3 regions of the Mesorhizobium sp. M1423 genome follow, and region 1 is predicted to be linked to each of the others. Evidence: predicted binding sites of a transcription regulator. Region 1 holds the regulator's gene; each other region holds the start of a gene.

Region 1 (6,404 bases):
TAGGCCATGTCGAGCCGCGCCCGGCCCTCGGTCGAAAGCACGTCGCGAAAAACCCGCGCGGGCTCGACCCAGGCCGCCGGCCAGCGATCGCTGCCGGCTATGTTGGCGCCGTTGGCATAGGCGTTGTCCCAATCGGCAATGTGACGTTCGAACACCCTGCGCCCTCCCCTGGCAATATGGCCCTGCAACGAGCGTGAGCATCGCGCGGCGCGTCGTCGCCAGCCTCACGATTCCAGCTCTCGCATCAATCTCAAGTGACAGCCGCCTTGATGGCGAAGCGCGCATCCTTCCACGCACCGGTGCGCAGGATGTCCTCAAGCACTTCGACGGCCTGCCAGACATCGGCATAGCCGACATAGAGCGGGGTGAAGCCGAAGCGCATGGTCGATGGCGCGCGAAAATCGCCGATCACGCCACGTTCGATCAGCGCATGCATGATCTGGTAGCCATGCTCGTGCATGAATGAAATCTGGCTGCCGCGTTTTTCCCCGTCGCGCGTGCTTTCGAGCGTTAGCCCGTAAGTGCCGCACTTTGCCTCGACAAGCTCGATGAACAGATCGGCCAGCGCGATGCTCTTCTTGCGCACCGCCGTCATGTCGACATCGTTCCAGATGTCGAGCGCGCCCTTCAGCGTGCGCATCGACAGGACCGGCTGGGTGCCGCACAGAAACCGGCGGATGCCGGTGCCGGCCGCATAGCCTGGCTCGAAGGCGAAGGGCCGTGCATGGCCCCACCAGCCGGTGAGCGGCTGCTGGATGTCGGCAAGATGCCGCTCAGCCGCATAGATGAAGGCAGGCGCGCCCGGTCCGCCATTCAGATATTTGTAGGTGCAACCAACGGCAAAATCGGCGTTTGCCTTGTCGAGCTCGACTGGCATCGCACCGGCGGTGTGGCAGAGATCCCAGACGATCATCGCCCCGGCCTCCTGGGCCCTGCGCGTCAGCGCCGGCATGTCGCGCAGTTCGCCCGACTTGTAGTTGACGTGGTTGACCAGCACCACGGCGGTGCCTTCGTCGATCAGCTCTTCGATGCTCGGCGCGTCGACCCCCGAGAGGCGAAGCAGCGTATCTTTTCGCATCGAAACCACACCGTCAGCCATATAGAGGTCTGTCGGAAAACTGTCGCCCTCGGCGACGATGACCTGCCGCTCCGGCCGCATGGCCATGGCGGCGTGCAGCAGCTTGTAGATGTTGACCGATGTCGTGTCGCAGACCACCGTCTGGCCGGCCGCGGCACCGATCAGGCGCCCGAGCTGGTCGCCGAGTTCGAGTGGCATGTTGAACCAGCCGGCCGTGTTCCAGGCGCGGATGAGATCATGCGCCCATTCTTCGGTCGCTGCCTTGCTCAATTCATCGAAAGCGGCACGCGAAGCGGCCCCTAGCGAATTGCCGTCGAGATAGATCACTCCTTGCGGCAGCACAAAGCGGTCGCGCATCGCGCGCAGCGGATCTGCAGCATCCAACGCCTTTGTGGCCACGAGATCGGGAATTCCTGTCATGATTTGTCTGCTCCCCCAAGATTCACCGCTACGCCGGACACGCATCGACGGCATCCATCGGTCACGAGCGGTTCTCCATTACCTGGTATCGCGCAGCAAGGCCCCACCGGCGACAAGTTGCCTGACCACGCGGTGGAAACCAGGAGCCAAGCCAACCCAAGGTTGGCGTTTTGAGTTCGTTTCGTTCACGGTGCATTGGCCAACCGCACAGTCGATACGGCTTCAATTCCGTGCCCCTTTGCCGGCTGACGGCCGATACCAGTGCCGCCTTCTGGGAACCCAGAGGCCGAAAACGAAAGCAGAATCAAGGCGATGAGGCCCGCGGCGGTGAAAATGCAGCGTTCCGGTTTGGTGAGTGGTATCGTTTCCCGAGCCCTAACACATTCATTAAACTTTAAACAGTTGCGGAACACAACTGGAACAGATAGTGTTTGTTCTGGGTTTGTTTTTCTGATTCTGTTGGGGGTCGCTATGCTGACGCGCAAACAACACGAACTGCTTATGTTCATCCACGAAAGGCTGAAGGAAAGCGGTATCCCGCCCTCCTTCGACGAGATGAAGGAAGCGCTCGACCTGGCTTCCAAATCGGGAATCCACCGGCTGATTACGGCGCTGGAGGAGCGCGGCTTCATTCGCCGTTTGCCCAACCGGGCCCGTGCGCTGGAGGTGCTGCGCCTGCCCGATTCGATCGCCCCCGGCCTCAATGCGGCACGCAAGTTCTCGCCGAGTGTCATCCAGGGCAGTCTTGGGCAAGGTCCTCGGCAGGGCAAGCCGACATCGTCGCGCGTCCCTGCAGCCGGCAATGACGACGATGTCGTTGCCGCCGTGTCTATCCCGGTGATGGGCCGCATCGCCGCTGGTGTGCCGATCGATGCCATCCAGCACCAGACGCATTCGATCTCGGTGCCGCCGGACATGATCATGGGCGGCGAGCATTATGCGCTTGAGGTCAAAGGCGATTCGATGATCGAGGCTGGCATTTTCGACGGCGACACGGTGATCATCCGCAATGCCGATACGGCGAGCCCTGGTGAGATCGTGGTGGCACTGGTCGACGAGGAGGAAGCGACGCTGAAGCGGTTCCGCCGCAAAGGCGCCTCGATCGCCCTGGAAGCGGCCAATCCGGCCTACGAGACGCGCATCTTCGGGCCAGACAGGGTCAAGGTACAAGGCAAGCTCGTCGGGTTGATCCGCCGCTACTGAGTTGCGCCCTTGGCGCCGGCTTTTGGCTTGTCGGCTCTGCGGTATGGCGGCATGCCCCGCGCCGTGCGTGAAAATTTCCGCTGCACGTGCCAGGGCCGGTATGATTTTTCGACGGCGAAGCGGATTTCGGCGCATGTTGCCGCTTGTGGATCGAAATAGACGGCCGCACTTCCCGCGCGCGCCAGTTGCCGTTTGGTGACGACGAGGACCAGCCGGTCGTAGTAGCAGGGATTATGGGCGGTGGCGTCGTCGATGACGATCAAGCTGGCAAAGGCGCAGGCTGGCCGTGCAGTATCGCGGTCCTTGGCTTGCGCGATGATCGCGCCGGATGGATGCCTGGCAAGGCAGAGACCGTCCGTGCAAATGAACGGCATGCCCGGCGGTAGGTCGGCCGGATCGGCAATGTCGAATTGCGGATCGTTCTTTCCAGGTGTTTCTGGCGCGACGATAGCCTCTGATGTGAGCGCGCGTTTCCAGTTGTCGATGGTGAACTCATTCGGGCGTGCCCGGTTGACCGCGAGTTCACCGCTGCCGATTGGCAGCGCGACCAGCCGTGCGTCCTCCGAGATCAATACATCGGGTACGCGCGTCTGCGTTGTCGTCAGCAAGCCGGCGAGCGCAAAAGGAAGGGCCACGAGCCGCAACCAGGTCGTCGCCATGCTGGCAATGACGAGGGCGATCGTCACCAAAAGGACAGATCTCAGCGAAATCAGCCCGACCGCATCGATCGGCGAGCGCTCGGAGATCCACCCGGACAGGGCGATCATCGCCGTCAGCCCCTTGCCCATCACGTAGAGGAAAGGCCCATCCGCGCCGAACGGCATCGCCAGCGCACTGAGGACGGCGAAGGGCATGACGACCAGTGAGACGATAGGCATGATGGCCAGATTGGCGAACAGGCTGAGCGGCGCCACGCGCTGGAAATGCCATATGGCGAAAAGCGCCGTGGCGCTCCCTGCAATGATCGAGGTCATCGCCAGGCCGCCCATGCCCAGCAGGACCTTTCGAGCGGCAAAGCGTAGCGGCGACAACCGCGGCGGCGGCGTGGTGGCCCTGCCGGCGCGGTAATCGGACCAGCCTGCATAGGCGCCGACAAGGGCCGCCGTCGCGGCGAAGGACATCTGGAAGCTCGGACCGACCACCTCGTGCGGCGACACCAGAATGACCGCGATGGCCGAGATCGCCAGGTTGCGCATGGTGAGCGCGGCCCGGTCGAACAGCACGGCGATAAGCATCACCGCCAGCATGATGAAGCTGCGTTCGGCCGCCACCACAATGCCGGAAAAGACGAGGTAGGCCGCAATCGAAAAAAGCGCGGCGGCCGCGGCATATTTCTTGACCGGCCGTCGCGATGAGAAATCGGGAAACAACGCAAAGGTGCCGCGTAGCAGCGCCATGATGGTGCCGGCGACCAACGCCATATGCAGCCCCGAGATGGAGATGATGTGATAGATGCCTGTACGCCGCATCGCTTCGTTGATCTCCTCGGGAATGCCGGCGCGCACGCCGACGATCAGCGCAGCAGCAATCTCGCCCTCGGCGCCGCCGATGCGGCTGCGGATATGGTCGGCGATGGATTCGCGCGCGTCTTCGATCGAGGAAGAAAGCCGCGCGGCAAGCGGCATGCTGCCCGACGACACGACTTTCGGATTGCCGAGAAAAAAGCCGCTGCCGCCGATACCGGCGAAATAGCTGTCGAAGGAGAAATCATAGCTGTCGGGCCGCACCGGCCCGGTCGGCGGCAGCAGCCGCACATAGCCGGCGATCTCGGAACCGGCGGTCAGCTCAGCCGGTATTTTCATCGCCGAAACGCGGACCCGTTCCGGCATGTAGCGCAGTGTCGGCCTGGCGGTTGAGATCACATCGATCGTCAGCCTGATGCGGCCGCTCGCCATGGGCTCGAACGATACGACGCGACCCGTGAGGCGCGTTGAGATTTCGGAACCGAGCATATGCGTTCCGACACGCCAGGTCTCGACCTTGGCGGCAAGCACGCCAAGCGCGCAGAGCAACGCCGCCATGAAGCACAGGCGGGTTCTGGGCCACGACCGCGAGGCGACGGCACAGAGGGCTGCCAAGGCGACGATTGCGATCGGCTGTGGAAAGGCCGGCTCCACCGCCAGCGCAAAATATACGACCACCCCGCATGCGAGGAACACCGGCACCAGCAGGAAGGCGACCCCACGGTCGAGCTCCAGGCCGGCTGCCGAGGTTACGCCGTTGCGGATACGGGACGGTGACGGGAGGCGGAAACGCCGGCGTAGGCGCACGATGGGCTCGGCCGCGGGCACGGGAACCGTTGCTGGGTCGCTCGCCGGCAGCGACGGGGCATCAAAGCGTGGAGCCGGCAGCAATGCCGGTGCCGGCAGGACAGGCACGGGCGCGGCAAACAGCAAGCGTTCGCTGACGCCGCTGCCAACGTCCTCGCCCTCGCCCGCACCACGGCCTCGCACAGCCATCGGGTCTGCCCCTTGCGCCCTCGACCTCCTATGCTACATGAACGCGCAACGCGCGAAAGTCCGCAACCCACTTCCTTCGCCTGCCTGAGAGTTCCATGCCCGACAAGGTCGTCACCCGTTTTGCCCCCTCGCCCACAGGCTATCTGCATATTGGCGGGGCGCGCACGGCGCTGTTCAACTGGCTGTATGCCAAGCACACAGCCGGCACGATGCTGCTGCGCATCGAGGACACCGACCGCGAGCGTTCCACCGATGCGGCAACCGCGGCCATCCTCGACGGGCTTTCCTGGCTTGGCCTGACATGGGACGGTGAGCCGGTGTCGCAGTTCGAGCGTGCGCCGCGCCATCGCGAGGTGGCCGAGGAACTCGTTCGCATGGGCAAGGCCTATTATTGTTACGCGACGCCTGCCGAGTTGGAGGCAATGCGCGAGAGCGCACGGGCCAAGGGGCTGCCTCCCCGCTATGACGGCCGCTGGCGCGATCGCGACCCCTCGGAGGCGCCGGCCGGCGCCAAGGGGGCGATCCGCATCAAGGCGCCGACAGACGGCGAGACGGTTGTGCATGACCGCGTCCAGGGCGACGTGCGCTTTCCCAACAAGGATCTCGACGATTTCATTATTCTGCGCTCGGACGGCAACCCGACCTACATGCATGCCGTCGTCGTCGACGATCACGACATGGGCGTCACCCACATCATCCGCGGCGACGACCATTTGACCAACGCCGCCCGCCAGACGGTGATCTACCATGCCATGGGGTGGGAGGTGCCGTCGATGTCGCATATCCCGCTGATCCACGGTGCCGACGGCGCCAAGCTGTCGAAACGTCACGGTGCGCTCGGCGTCGAGGCCTATCGCGCCATGGGCTACCTGCCGGAGGCGCTGCTCAATTATCTGGCGAGGCTTGGCTGGAGCCACGGCGACGATGAGATCATGTCGATCGCCAACATGATCGCGTGGTTCGACATTGGCGACGTCAACAAAGGCGCCGCCCGTTTCGACTTCGCCAAGCTCGAGGCGCTGAACGGCGTGCACATGCGCCGCATGAACGACGCGACGCTGCTCGATATCTTCATCGCCACTCTGCCCTATCTCGAAGGCGGTCCGGCGATCGCAGCTAGCCTCGACGACAGACGCAAGGCCCAATTGCTTGCCGCTTTGCCGGGCCTGAAGGAGCGCGCCAAGACGCTGGTCGAACTTGTTGAAGGGGCTGCATTCCTGTTCGTCGAGCGGCCGCTGCCGGTC
Region 2 (6,404 bases), on a different contig from region 1:
GCTGTCCTGCCGCCGCCAGCCGCCACGGCCAAGGCGAAGCGCCATCAGCACGAGCGCGATGAGCGGCGTAGCATAGCGCGCCACCACCCCGGCCGGATCTTCAGCGAGAAGCTTGAACAGCGATTGCGCCTCGTCGATGTGATCAAGCCATAGCTCCTTGAGGCGCGGATCGAGGTTGGCATAGGGCGCTGCCAGGCATTGCGGGAACAAAAAGACGACGACTGCGGCCAATATCAGGGCAAGCAGGCCAAGCGAGGCGATGCGCCGTTGGCGCGTGCGGCCAGCGGGCTCGACCGACGCTATCGCCGCAAGGCCGGTTCCGGCAATCGCTGCGACGACGAACTGCACGGTCGAGAAGGCGTCGCATTGCGCCTGACCCCAGGCGGACGGTGCGATGGTGGCGACAAAGATGAGAGCGGACACGCCGGCAAAGCCGAGGCCGAAATCCCTGGCAATCGGCCTCTCGCCATCGGCGTCGAGGGCAAACAGCGTGGCGACAGAGGCGCCGATGGTGGCGACATAAGGCGCGGTTTCCATGCCGACGGCCAGCATCAATCCGGCGCACAGGCCGGAGAGTAGTGCCGCCGGCCTGCGCAACGGCGCTTCAAGCAGAAGGCTCAGGCTGGCCATGCTCAGCATCAGCTGGACATTGTGGTGATCGAGCGCGCCAGGCGAAAAAATGCCGAGGAAGTGCAGTGCGGCGGCGCCGACGACGACAGCGGGCAGCACGGCGCCGTCACCGGCAAAGCTGCGCGCGGTGCGAGCGGTGAAAAACACGGTCAGGCAAAAGAGCAGCGCCGGCCACAGCACTTGCGCAAAATTCTCGGCAAAGACCGTGCTCCCGGTCAGGGCCGACACGGCCGTGATGGCGGCGATCGGCGCATCGACCAGCCGCGACCAGTGCATGACGAAGCCGCCTTCCAGGCCCATCCTGTACTGGTGCAGATCGAACCAGCTTTGGCCGGCCAGCATGTCGCGAACTTCGACAAGGCGCAGCAGATTGTCGTTGTCGCCGCCGGCATTGGTCAGTTCCGGGAAACCGGCAAAGGCATTGACGGCAAGCGCCAGCAGCGTGGCAAGCAGCGCCAGCGCGATATCGGACCTCCAAATGGAGGCGCCATCGTCGGCTGTGCTCATATCAGGACCTTTGGAAGGAATACGGGGCGGTTTAAACCTAGCCTTAACAGCTTCAATAAATAGTAAAGCCGCCCGAGCGAGGCCGGCGTTTGAGCGGTCAGGGACCTCACAGGGCATCCGGAGACGAAAATGCCACAAGAAGTGCGCCATGAGCCGAGCATCGCCGTGCTCCTGCCTTGCTACAATGAGGAGCTGACGATCGGCGAAGTGGTGCGGCGCTTTCGCGAGACGCTGCCTGCCGCCGCGATATATGTCTACGACAACAATTCGCGCGATCTGACGGCGCTCCGAGCCCGCGCCGCCGGCGCCATCGTGGTGCGCGAGCCGCGCCAGGGCAAAGGCAATGTCGTGCGCCGCATGTTCGCCGACATCGAGGCCGACATCTATCTGATGGCCGACGGCGACGGCACCTATGCGCCGGAGGACGCGCCGCAACTGATCAACACGCTGCTGACCGAGCGCTCCGACATGGTGGTGGGCACCAGGCGCGGCGTCGCCGACGATGCCGGCAGGACTGGCCATGCCTTCGGCAACCGCATCTTCAACAGCCTCTACAAGCGGCTGTTCGGCTCGGACTTTACCGATATCTTCTCGGGGTACCGCGCCTTCACCAGGCGCTTCGTCAAGAGCTTTCCCGCCGTTTCCGGCGGTTTCGAGATCGAGACCGAAATGTCGGTGCACGCCTCGCAGCTCAAATTGCCGGTGAGCGAGATCGGGCTCGACTATGGCCGCCGGCCGGAAGGCTCCTCGTCGAAGCTGTCGACCTTTCGCGACGGCGCGAAGATCCTGTGGATGTTCGCCATGCTGATGAAGGAGACACAGCCGCTGCGTTTCTTCGGCGCTTTTTCGGTGTTCTTCCTGGCATCGAGCCTGTTCCTGATGGCGCCGGTGCTGATCGAGTTCGCCGAAACCGGGCTTGTGCCGCGCATGCCGACCTGGGTGCTGTCGGTCGGGCTGCTGCTGCTGTCGATGCTGGCGGCGGTGACCGGGGTAATCCTCGATTCGGTGTCGCGCGGCCGGGCCGAGCAGAAGCGCATCTTCTATCTGTCGATGCCTTCCGGTCGCGTCGAACGTGAACGTGCAAGCGCCCTCGCGACTTTGAAGGCCGGACCGGGCAAGACCCCGCGCGCGGCCTAGAGCCTGAATGGGACGCCTCGCCCGCTTCATTTTCGCCGGCGGCGTCGGCTTCGTCGCCGATGCGGCGGCGCTTTGGCTGGTGCTGACGATAGCGCCGCTCGGACCATTCGCGGCTCGCATCATTTCGATCGGTTTTGCCCTGTCCGTCACCTGGTTGATCAACCGCCATCTGACGTTTTCGCCTTCCAGACGCGGCATCGCGCAAGAGGGCGCACGCTATGGCGGCGTCGGCATTGCCACCAGCGTCGTCAATTATCTCGTCTATTGCGCCATCCTGTTCGCGCTGCCGACGGTGTCGCCGCTCATCGCCCTTGCGGTCGCCTCGCTGATTGCCATGGCGCTGTCCTTCCTCGGCTATTCCAAGCTGGTCTTCGATCGCTGACGGCACATCGCATTGGGATCTGCGCCAAACGAAGCGCAGCCTCATCATGACCTTGGCCGATTGGCAGAAGCCGCCGATTTCCTTATATCGCTGTCGTCGATGCATCGGCGCGAAAATCGGAATCGATTTTCGGACAGCACGATGCATGGATTCAAAAGTGTTGGAGCGTACTTTGTGCATCCAAGTGGATCGCTGCAAGTGCGCCGGAGAGCTGCCATGCCCCTGAAAGTCGCCGTCCAGATGGACCACATCTCCACCGTGTCGATTGCCGGCGACACGTCGTTTGCGCTGTCGCTGGAAGCGCAGCGGCGCGGCCACCAGCTGTTCCACTACACGCCCGACCGGCTGTCGCTGCGCGACGGCAAGGTGTTTGCCCGCATCGAGGCGATGCAGGTCCGCGACGAGAAGGGCAGCCATTATTCACTGGGCGAAGAAATCCGTACCGATCTTTCGGAGATGGACGTCATCCTTTTGCGGCAGGATCCGCCCTTCGACATGAACTACATCACCACCACGCATATCCTCGAGCGCATCCATCCGAAGACGCTGGTGGTCAACGACCCGGCCTGGGTGCGCAACAGCCCGGAAAAGATCTTCGTCACCGAATTTCCCGACCTGATGCCGGACACGCTGATCACCAAGGATCCGCTCGAAGTCGCCGCCTTCCGCAAGGAGTTTGGCGACATCATCGTCAAGCCGCTCTACGGCAATGGCGGCGCCGGCATCTTCCACCTGCACGAGGCCGACCGCAACCTCGCCTCGCTGCTCGAAATGTTCGGCCAGATGTTCCGCGAACCCTACATCGTGCAGCGCTACCTCAAGGAGGTGCGCGCCGGCGACAAACGCATCATCCTGATTGACGGCGAGCCGGTCGGCGCCATCAACCGCGTGCCGGCCGAGCACGATTCGCGCTCCAACATGCATGTCGGCGGCCGCGCCGAAAAGACCGAGCTGACAGAGCGCGAACGCGAGATCTGTGCCCGCATCGGCCCGTGGCTGAGGGAGCGCGGCTTCATCCTCGTCGGCATCGACGTCATCGGCGACTACATGACCGAGATCAACGTGACCTCACCGACCGGCATACGCGAAGTGAAGCGCTTCGGCGGCGCCGACATCGCCAGCCTGTTCTGGGATGCGGTGGAGGGCAAGCGTAACTAGTCTCGCTTCGGAGCGGCCGCGTTGCAACCCATTGGAGCCGCTGCGTTCAGCCGTTCCCCAAATGTTCTTGCCTTCGCCGGAAATCTGTGGTTGTCTCCGGTGACGCCGTTCGCGGCATGATCGCAAGGGCTTGGGGCAAGCCTGCAGCCGGGGTGAAGACATGGTGGCGCGGGTTCGCACGGTTGCTTTCCAGGGCATCGAGGCCGTGCCGGTCGACGTGCAGGTGATGATCGCGCCGGGCAAGGTCAACATGCACATCGTCGGCCTGGCCGACAAGGCTGTAGCCGAAAGCCGCGAGCGGGTGCAGGCGGCGCTGCATGCATCCGGCCTGTCGATGCCGTCGAAGAAGGTCACCGTCAATCTGGCGCCTGCCGACCTGCCCAAGGAGGGCAGCCATTACGATCTGCCGATCGCGCTCGGTTTGATGGCGGCACTCGGCGCCATTCCGGGCGACATGCTGGCCGGCTATGTCGTGCTTGGCGAATTATCGCTCGACGGCACCATTGCCGCGGTGGCCGGCGCGCTGCCGGCGGCGATCGGCGCCAATGCCGAAGGCAAGGGCCTGATCTGCCCGTTCGCCTGCGGGCCGGAAGCGGCGTGGGCCGGCAAGGATTTCGACATATTGGCGCCGCGCAGCCTGATCGCCATCGCCAATCATTTTCGCGGCACGCAGGTCCTGTCGCGGCCGGAAGCCGGCATCCATGCTTCGGCGCGCGACCTGCCCGACCTTGCCGACATCAAGGGGCAAGAGACCGCCAAGCGGGCGCTGGAGGTGGCGGCAGCCGGCGGCCACAATCTGCTGATGGTCGGTCCGCCCGGGTCCGGCAAATCGATGCTGGCGCAGCGGCTGCCGTCGATCCTGCCGCCGCTTGCGCCGAAGGAATTGCTCGAAGTCTCGATGATCGCGTCGGTGGCCGGCGAACTCGGCGAAGGAAAGCTCACCGACCGGCGGCCGTTCCGCGCGCCGCATCATTCGGCCTCGATGGCGGCGATGGTCGGCGGCGGCTTGCGCGTGCGGCCGGGCGAGGCCTCGCTTGCCCATCACGGCGTGCTGTTCCTCGACGAGTTTCCCGAATTCTCGCCGCAGGCGCTCGATGCGCTGCGCCAGCCGCTGGAGACCGGCGACTGCATGATCGCGCGCGCCAACCATCGCGTCACCTATCCGGCGCGCATCCAGCTGGTCGCGGCGATGAACCCGTGCCGCTGCGGCATGGCCGGCGAGTCAGGCTATCGCTGCCTGCGCGGCGACCGCTGCCGCACCGACTACCAGGCGCGCATTTCCGGCCCGCTGCTCGATCGCATCGATCTCAGGATCGAGGTACCGGCGGTTTCGGCCAGCGATCTGATCCGGCCGGACCGAGCGGAGAAAAGCGCGGCGGTAGCACTACGCGTCGCCCGTGCCCGTACGATCCAGCGTGAGCGTTTCGAACGGCTCGGCGCGACCTCCGCCACCACCAACGCGCATTGCTCGCCGTCGGTCATCGAGGAGATCGCCATGCCCGATGCAGCCGGCCTGTCGCTGCTTAGGGATGCCAGCGAAAAGCTCGGCTTTTCCGCGCGGGCTTACCATCGGGTGCTGAAGGTGGCGCGGACACTGGCCGATCTCGAGGCCAGCGAGACGGTCGGCCGCATCCATCTGGCCGAAGCGATTTCCTACCGCATGAGCTCGGAGCGGATGGCGCAGGCGGCGTAGGTTTCCCTCCCCCTCGAGGGGAGGGTGGCCGCGAAGAGGGGCCGGGTGGGGTCGCCGGTGATATGCTCTGCCTTTAACGTCTGCGCCATACGCGGCGTCTGCGCCATATGCGGCCGATCAAGGTGGCACCGAGTGTCAGTCGCTAAGACAATCCTCGTTCCCGTTCTTGTCGCCGGAATGGGAGTCGGCGCACTTCACGCAAGACCCCTCCCGGCCCTTCGGGCCACCCTCCCCTCAAGGGGGAGGGGGACGTCGGCGCTACCCCGTCCGCCGTCCTTGGGGTCTGTCCGTCATGCCTGCTAACCTTCGCCTCAAGCGCCCTGCTTCGCCTTCAGTTCCAGCCGCCGCGCGTGAAGGACCGGCTCGGTGTAGCCGTTGGGCTGGATGCGGCCTTTGAAGACGAGGTCGCAGGCGGCGAGGAAGGCGATGGACTTGTCGAAATCCGGCGCCATCGACCGGTAGAGCGGATCGCCTTGGTTCTGGCGGTCGACAATCGCCGCCATGCGCTTCATCGTTTCCATGACCTGGTCGGGCGTGCAGACGCCGTGATGCAGCCAGTTGGCGATGTGCTGCGAGGAAATGCGTAGCGTGGCACGGTCCTCCATCAGGCCGACGTCGTTTATATCTGGCACTTTCGAACAGCCGACGCCCTGGTCGATCCAGCGCACGACGTAGCCCAGAATGCCTTGTGCGTTGTTGTCGAGCTCCTTCTGGATGTCTTCGGGCGACCAGTTCGGCCGCACCGCGACCGGCACCGACAATATGTCATCCAGCTTCGCCTTGGGCCGGCTTTTCAGCGCCTGCTGCACGGCGTGGACATCGACCTTGTGGTAGTGCGTGGCGTGCAGGGTTGCCGCCGTCGGCGACGGCACCCAGGCGGTGTTGGCGCCGGCCTTG
Region 3 (6,404 bases), on a different contig from region 1:
AAACGAGTTTCCTCAAGCTTCAGCGTCTCGGTGATCATCTGCTCGCCGCGCACCAGTTCCGGGTAGGCTTGGCTCATCTCGCGGACCAGCGCCGGCACCAGCTTCCACATCAGCGGCTCATTCGAGCCGAGCAACTGCGCGTGGCGCATGGCGCGGCGCATGATGCGACGAAGCACGTAGCCCCGCCCTTCGTTGGACGGCAGCACACCGTCGGCGACCAGGAAGCAGGACGAACGCAAGTGGTCGGCGATGACGCGGAACGATGCGACGGTGTCCGCATCCGGACCGCGGCCAAGCGCCGACGACGCAGCGTCGATCAGGTGGCGGAACAGGTCGGTCTCGAAGACGCTTTCAACCCCTTGCAGGATGGAGGCCATGCGCTCGAGGCCCATGCCCGTGTCGATCGACGGACGCGGCAGGTCGACGCGCTCGTCCTTCGTCACCTGTTCATACTGCATGAACACCAGGTTCCAGAATTCGAGGAAACGGTCGCCATCCTCCTCGGGACTGCCGGGAGGGCCACCCCAGATGTGCTCGCCACGGTCGATGAATATCTCCGAACACGGCCCGCAAGGTCCGGTGTCGCCCATTGCCCAGAAATTGTCCGAGGTCGCGATGCGGATGATGCGATCGTCGGAAAGACCGGCGATCTTCTTCCAGTAGGAGGCGGCCTCGTCGTCGTTGTGATAGACGGTGACCAGCAGCTTGTCCTTCTTCAGCCCGAACTCCCTGGTGATCAGGTTCCAGGCAAGCTCTATGGCGCGCTCCTTGAAATAATCGCCGAAGGAGAAATTGCCGAGCATCTCGAAGAAGGTCAGGTGTCGCGCGGTGTAGCCGACATTGTCGAGGTCGTTGTGCTTGCCGCCGGCACGAACACTCTTCTGGGCAGTCGTCGCACGCGAATAGGGCCGCTTCTCCAGACCGGTGAAAACGTTCTTGAACTGCACCATGCCGGCATTGGTGAACATCAGCGTCGGGTCGTTGCGCGGCACCAGCGGGCTCGACGCGACGACCTCGTGACCTTCCTTGCGAAAATAGTCGAGAAATGCCGACCGGATCTCGTTGACGCCACTCATGAATACTGCCTTTTCGAGAGAACCGCCGGCTGCCGGCGGAAAATAGACATGGCCTTTTAGCGGTCGCACCGCAGCCTGTCCAGAAACACCAAATGGGCTCAAATCCCGGCTTTCACCGGCGCTTTGAAATGCGTCTGACTCGCCGTCAAACGCCAACCGCCGGCACGGGGCCGGCGGTTCAAAATGTACCGATTACGCAAACTCAAAATCAAAACATCAAATCCAAACCTGGCTGACGCTCGGGAGGCGTCGCTTTTCCTACATCGCCCCGGCGTCGTCCTCGAAACCGTCGTCGCTGCTTTCGGAGCCGCCGTTCTCAAGGAATTTCTCGGCGATCAGTCCGGCATTCTGCCTCAGCGCCAATTCGATCTCGCGCGCCGTGTCGGGATTGTCGCGCAGGAACAGTTTTGCGTTTTCGCGGCCCTGGCCGAGACGCTGCGAATTATAGGAGAACCAGGCGCCCGACTTTTCGACCACGCCAGCCTTGACGCCGAGATCGACCAGCTCGCCGGTCTTGGAGACGCCCTCGCCATACATGATGTCGAACTCGACCACCTTGAAGGGCGGCGCCAGCTTGTTCTTGACGACCTTGACGCGGGTCTGGTTGCCGACGACCTCGTCGCGATCCTTGACCGAGCCGATGCGGCGGATGTCGAGGCGCACCGAAGCATAGAATTTCAGCGCGTTGCCGCCGGTCGTCGTCTCGGGCGAACCAAACATGACGCCGATCTTCATGCGGATCTGGTTGATGAAGATGACCATGGTGTTGGAGCGCGAGATCGAGGCGGTGAGCTTGCGCAGTGCCTGGCTCATCAGGCGGGCCTGCAGGCCGGGCAGCGAATCGCCCATCTCGCCTTCGATTTCGGCCCGCGGCGTCAGCGCCGCCACCGAATCGACCACCAGCACGTCGATGGCGCCGGAGCGCACCAGCGTGTCGCAGATCTCCAGCGCCTGTTCGCCGGTATCGGGCTGCGAGATCAGCAGGTTTTCGAGATCGACGCCGAGCTTGCGGGCATAGACCGGATCGAGCGCATGCTCGGCATCGACAAAGGCGCAGATGCCGCCCTTCTTCTGGGCTTCGGCCACCGTGTGCAGCGCCAGCGTCGTCTTGCCCGAGCTTTCCGGTCCGTAGATCTCGACGATGCGGCCGCGCGGCAGGCCGCCGACGCCAAGCGCGATGTCCAACCCAAGCGAGCCGGTCGGCACCGTTTCGATCTCGACGACCTGCTCGTTCGCGCCGAGCCGCATGATCGAACCCTTGCCGAAGGCACGCTCGATTTGCGACAGCGCCGCATCCAGAGCCTTTGATTTGTCCACCGCTTTGTCCTCTACAAGCCGCAAAGAATTCTGAGCCATGATACATCACCCCGTGGTCGTCAATGGAGGCCGGACAATCCCGCAATCCTTAAAAGAATGTACCTCGTTTGTTCTCATTTGTCAATGAGCCCCAAGGATTTGAAAAATAACGGATATCCATATTTGTTCTATTTTTGTTTCGCAATTTTGCTTCCGGACGTATCCCCTTCAAGCATGTAAATATTATTCCACAACGAAATCAACGAGTCGCGCACGCCCATGGGTTGGCGTCGTGAAGGCGCTTGTCTTAACGGTCACGGTGATTCTAGCTGGGTTAGGTTACGACGCTGTAGAGCGGCCGATCCAGAATTTCAATTTCCATGATGTCGAAGGGTTGTCCGTATTCGAATCGCCCCCAATGCTCACCGCCGCTGAGAATTGGCGGGGGAGCGGTCTTCCGGCTTACGCGGAATGCGGAAGCTGTCTGATAAAATCGTCCATCGTTCACGTAAGTGATGGATATTGCAAAAAGGAAATTGGCGCTGGGGAGCCTGTAGTTGGCTTCAAACGTTTGGGGGAATGTTATATAAACGATGTCGGTTTCAGTTTCACCGGGCAAGACTGTAAAAGCATTTTTCAGCCGTTGCTCTATGCTTTGTCGCTCTTCCCGGAGGGTCTCAACAAATTCTATGAAACCGGGTTCGTAACCGGTCTCGCTAGGGCCGGGCAGTATTTCTTGTCGCCTAACATTAATTCCCAAGGCGGGAAGTTTGCCGACGTTTGTTATGGCGATCGGAGCGTTGATTTCTCCCAAAAGACCAGACTGGCCATTGGCGCCCGGCGGGAACGCAACCGCGTCGTGAATGACCTTAAATCGAAGCCACGGTCTTTGTTCGCGCGAGAGTATGAGATTGGCTTCCTTGGCGGAGGCAGTTGCATCATTTGCGGCCTGTGTCGCGTTCTTGGCCTCGGTGACCATGTCCCTAGCGTAGTCGGCGGCCCGGCGAGTATGAACGAGAGTTCCCCAAATCAAAAGGAGCCCGATCAGCGTGACGCATATCTCCGCACCGCCAATCACCAGCATGTATTTGGCCCATTTAGCCATGCCCTCTTGGGCCGCAAGATCGCGCTCAGCGCTGTCGCGTTCTCCGGCGGTCTGAGCCTTATTGTTTCCGGCTTCTATGGCGCTGGCAATGCTTTGGAGAAGGTCTTGGATGGAAGGCGTCGCTTTTGGGTTCTGGTCGGCGGATGGCTTGGTTTGGCCCTCTCCGGCGGATTGATTGCTGCCGCTGTTCCCGTCTACTGGCTGAGCGTTTGCACCGGTTGCTAAGCCGAAAGACATTCCGACAAGCGCAGCGATGATGTAGATCCAATCCCTGAAAGACATCCGGCCCGCCGCCCTAATTTCCCCTAGCGGCTGTTATCCATTACAATGGAATTGAGGGCAACAGGAGCAACAAATGACCAACAACCAAAACGCCCGCTTTGACCGCCTTCTAAAGGCGATGGTCACTAAGCCGCCGCTCACTTCCCAACAGGGCGCGGGAACGATTTCAACAAGAGATCAATCATCAAGTGCGGCTCCCGACGAAGGTTCTGGCGGAACTCGAACTCCCAAAGGTAGGTCTGCAACCACTTCTTCGAAACCGAAACGTAAGTCCCGCACATAGAGCGCTTAACGTGCGACCAAAAGGCTTCGATGTTGTTGGTGTGAACCTCGCCTGAAACGTACTGTTTCGCGCTGTGGTTCACAGTGCCGTGGCGGTATCCGTTTTCGCCAATCTCATTAAAGGCTAGCGCCTCATCCGAAGCAACGCGCGAACCTTGTTGAACCCACTTCAAAATGGCTGGCATGACGTGGCGAGCCTTACGGCTACCAATGACCTGAGTAACGACTTCACCGCCGCGTTCGATAGCGCCGAACACTACGGCCTTGTCGTCAAAGCCGCGCCGGTCAACGCCACCAAAGAAAGCCTTGTCGACTTCGACAATGCCGCCACCCTTGCCGCCTAGTGTGTTGTCGCCATCGACGTAGCCCATGTACTGGCGAATGAGGTTGCACATGCGCCAAGCGGTCTTGTAGGTCACGCCAATGGTGCGCTGGACTTCCTTGGCGGACACGCCGTTGCGAGATGACGTGAACAGGAACATGACGGTGAACCAGTCGCGCAAAGAGGTGCGCGTGGCTTCGAACGGCGTGCCAGCGGTCGGATAGACCTGCGCACCGCAGAAATCGCACTCATAGCAGCGGCGAGCCTTCACGCGGTGAAACTTGGCGTCGCGATGACATTTAGCGCAGGAATGCCGCAAGCCGTACCGCGTGACCATGAGGTGGTCGAGGCAGGCATCTTCGGTCGTGAAGCGCTCTTGGAACTGGCGAAGGGTCGGAAGTTTGTTGCTCATGCATCATTATGTAGCATGCCGATTTACATGTTTCAAGGGGATACATCCGTTTGCTTCCGGATGTATCCCGCCTCGCATGCGGCGCCGTTGCCGTCACCATCCGAATCGCACCCGCGATTGCAGGGTTCCGCCCGGCGACCTAGTCTCCTCCCGGGCAACAGCAAAGGGCATTTTGCCGGCATGATGAACTCCCCGACGATCCTGGCCGTGGGCGGCGCCTATATCGAGCGGCGCGGCCGGGTTGCGGGCGCCTTCGTGCCGGCCGCTTCCAACCCCGGCACGATGCGCGAGCATGTCGGCGGCGCCGTCTTCAACGCCCTACGCTGTGCGGTGCGGCGCGGCGTCTCGGCCTCGCTGCTTTCGGTGCGCGGCGGCGATGCCCCGGGCGACACGGTTTTACGCGCCGTCACCGAGGCCGGCATTGCCGATTTGTCGGCGGTGTTCCTCGACCGAGCAACGCCAAGCCATACGATGCTGGTCGATAGCGACGGCAGGCTGATCGCCGGCCTTGCCGACATGGTGCTCTACGAGCTGGCGCTTCCCAAGCAGATCCGCCGCGCCAAGGTGCGCGAAGCGATCGATTCAGCCGACGCGGTGTTGTGCGACGCCAACCTACCGTCTTCCGCGGTGGAGCGGCTGGCTGCTCTCGCCGCCGGCAAGCCGGTGTTTGCGCTTGCCGTCTCGCCCAGCAAAGCGGCGCGGCTGACGCCGGTGCTTAACCTTCTGGCACTCGCCTTCATGAACCGGCACGAGGCCGGCGTGCTCGCCGGCGTCGACATCGATGCTGATGATCAAGGCATCGTCGACGGCCTGAGACGCGCCGGTCTGAAAAGCGGCGTGGTGACCGCCGGCGATGATCCAGTGCTCGGTTTCGACGAAACCGGCGCATTTTCGATCCTGCCACCGCCGATACACAAGCGGGCGGATATGAGCGGCGCCGGCGACGCGCTGGCAGGTGCCACGATCGCCGCCCGGCTGCGCGGCCTGACGCTGCGCGCGGCACTGTGCGAAGGCGTTGCCGCAGCTATGCTCACCGTCGAGAGCGCCGATACTGTTGCGGCCTTCAGCGGTGCCGGCTTTGCCGAGGCGCTGGCGCTCGTGCCCGAGGCGCGGGACCTGGCGTGAAATGCGGCCCAGAATTGCCGAAGCATGACGCAGCCTATTTGCCGGCGCGCCGTCCCGCCTCGTAGGCGCGGCGCGCCCAGATCGCCATCTCGTCGGGGTCGTCGAAAGCGCTGTCGGGAACGCTCCAATAGGGCATCGACACCAGCTTTCCGTGGCGCGAGCCGGTATAGGTCCATTGCCGGCAGCCGGCCGCTTCGAAATCCGGGGCGCTTTCGGCGTCGGCCTTCAGCATCAATTCGCCACGGATGACAATGGCGACGATGACGCCATCGAAATAGATGCCCTTGCCGCCGAACAGCTTGCGGATGCTGACCGGGCCGAGGCCTTCGAAAAGCTCTTCTATGCGCTCGTTGTCCATGGCGCGATCATGTCACCGGGATTTCCCCTTGTCATCGCCGCTACCGGCACCATCCTGACAAGTTCAGAATCAGTTTCATCGGAGTTTTTCATGCCGCTTCTGCTCAAAGGGTCCTGCCGGTGCAATGCCGTGCGTTTCGAGGTGGA

What was found. The regulator LexA, encoded in region 1, represses DNA repair genes until DNA is damaged. The targets are predictions, from matches to a motif close to TGTTCNNNNTGTGTTCNG.
Region 2: a site for LexA is predicted at 3,866-3,883, ahead of NKG95_RS19725 (YifB family Mg chelatase-like AAA ATPase). Genes of this name have one in related genera too.
Region 3: a site for LexA is predicted at 2,557-2,574, ahead of recA (recombinase RecA). Genes of this name have one in related genera too.

The regions. Positions count from the first base shown of each region.
Region 1 is NZ_JAMYKU010000006.1:152,573-158,976, forward strand. Features, by position in the region: gene NKG95_RS10275 (hormone-sensitive lipase) at 1-155, opposite strand, end outside; gene kynU (kynureninase) at 251-1,498, opposite strand; gene lexA (transcriptional repressor LexA) at 1,970-2,701, shown strand; gene NKG95_RS10290 (ComEC/Rec2 family competence protein) at 2,695-5,160, opposite strand; gene gltX (glutamate--tRNA ligase) at 5,256-6,404, shown strand, end outside.
Region 2 is NZ_JAMYKU010000015.1:119,727-126,130, reverse strand. Features, by position in the region: gene NKG95_RS19745 (GtrA family protein) at 1-1,137, opposite strand, end outside; gene NKG95_RS19740 (glycosyltransferase) at 1,267-2,274, shown strand; gene NKG95_RS19735 (GtrA family protein) at 2,282-2,656, shown strand; gene gshB (glutathione synthase) at 2,873-3,814, shown strand; gene NKG95_RS19725 (YifB family Mg chelatase-like AAA ATPase) at 3,975-5,507, shown strand; gene NKG95_RS19720 (malate synthase G) at 5,819-6,404, opposite strand, start outside.
Region 3 is NZ_JAMYKU010000010.1:145,013-151,416, reverse strand. Features, by position in the region: gene alaS (alanine--tRNA ligase) at 1-1,076, opposite strand, end outside; gene recA (recombinase RecA) at 1,335-2,432, opposite strand; gene NKG95_RS15240 (hypothetical protein) at 2,707-3,759, opposite strand; gene NKG95_RS15235 (IS1595 family transposase) at 3,897-4,775, opposite strand; gene NKG95_RS15230 (carbohydrate kinase family protein) at 4,956-5,900, shown strand; gene NKG95_RS15225 (TfoX/Sxy family protein) at 5,935-6,258, opposite strand; gene NKG95_RS15220 (GFA family protein) at 6,349-6,404, shown strand, end outside.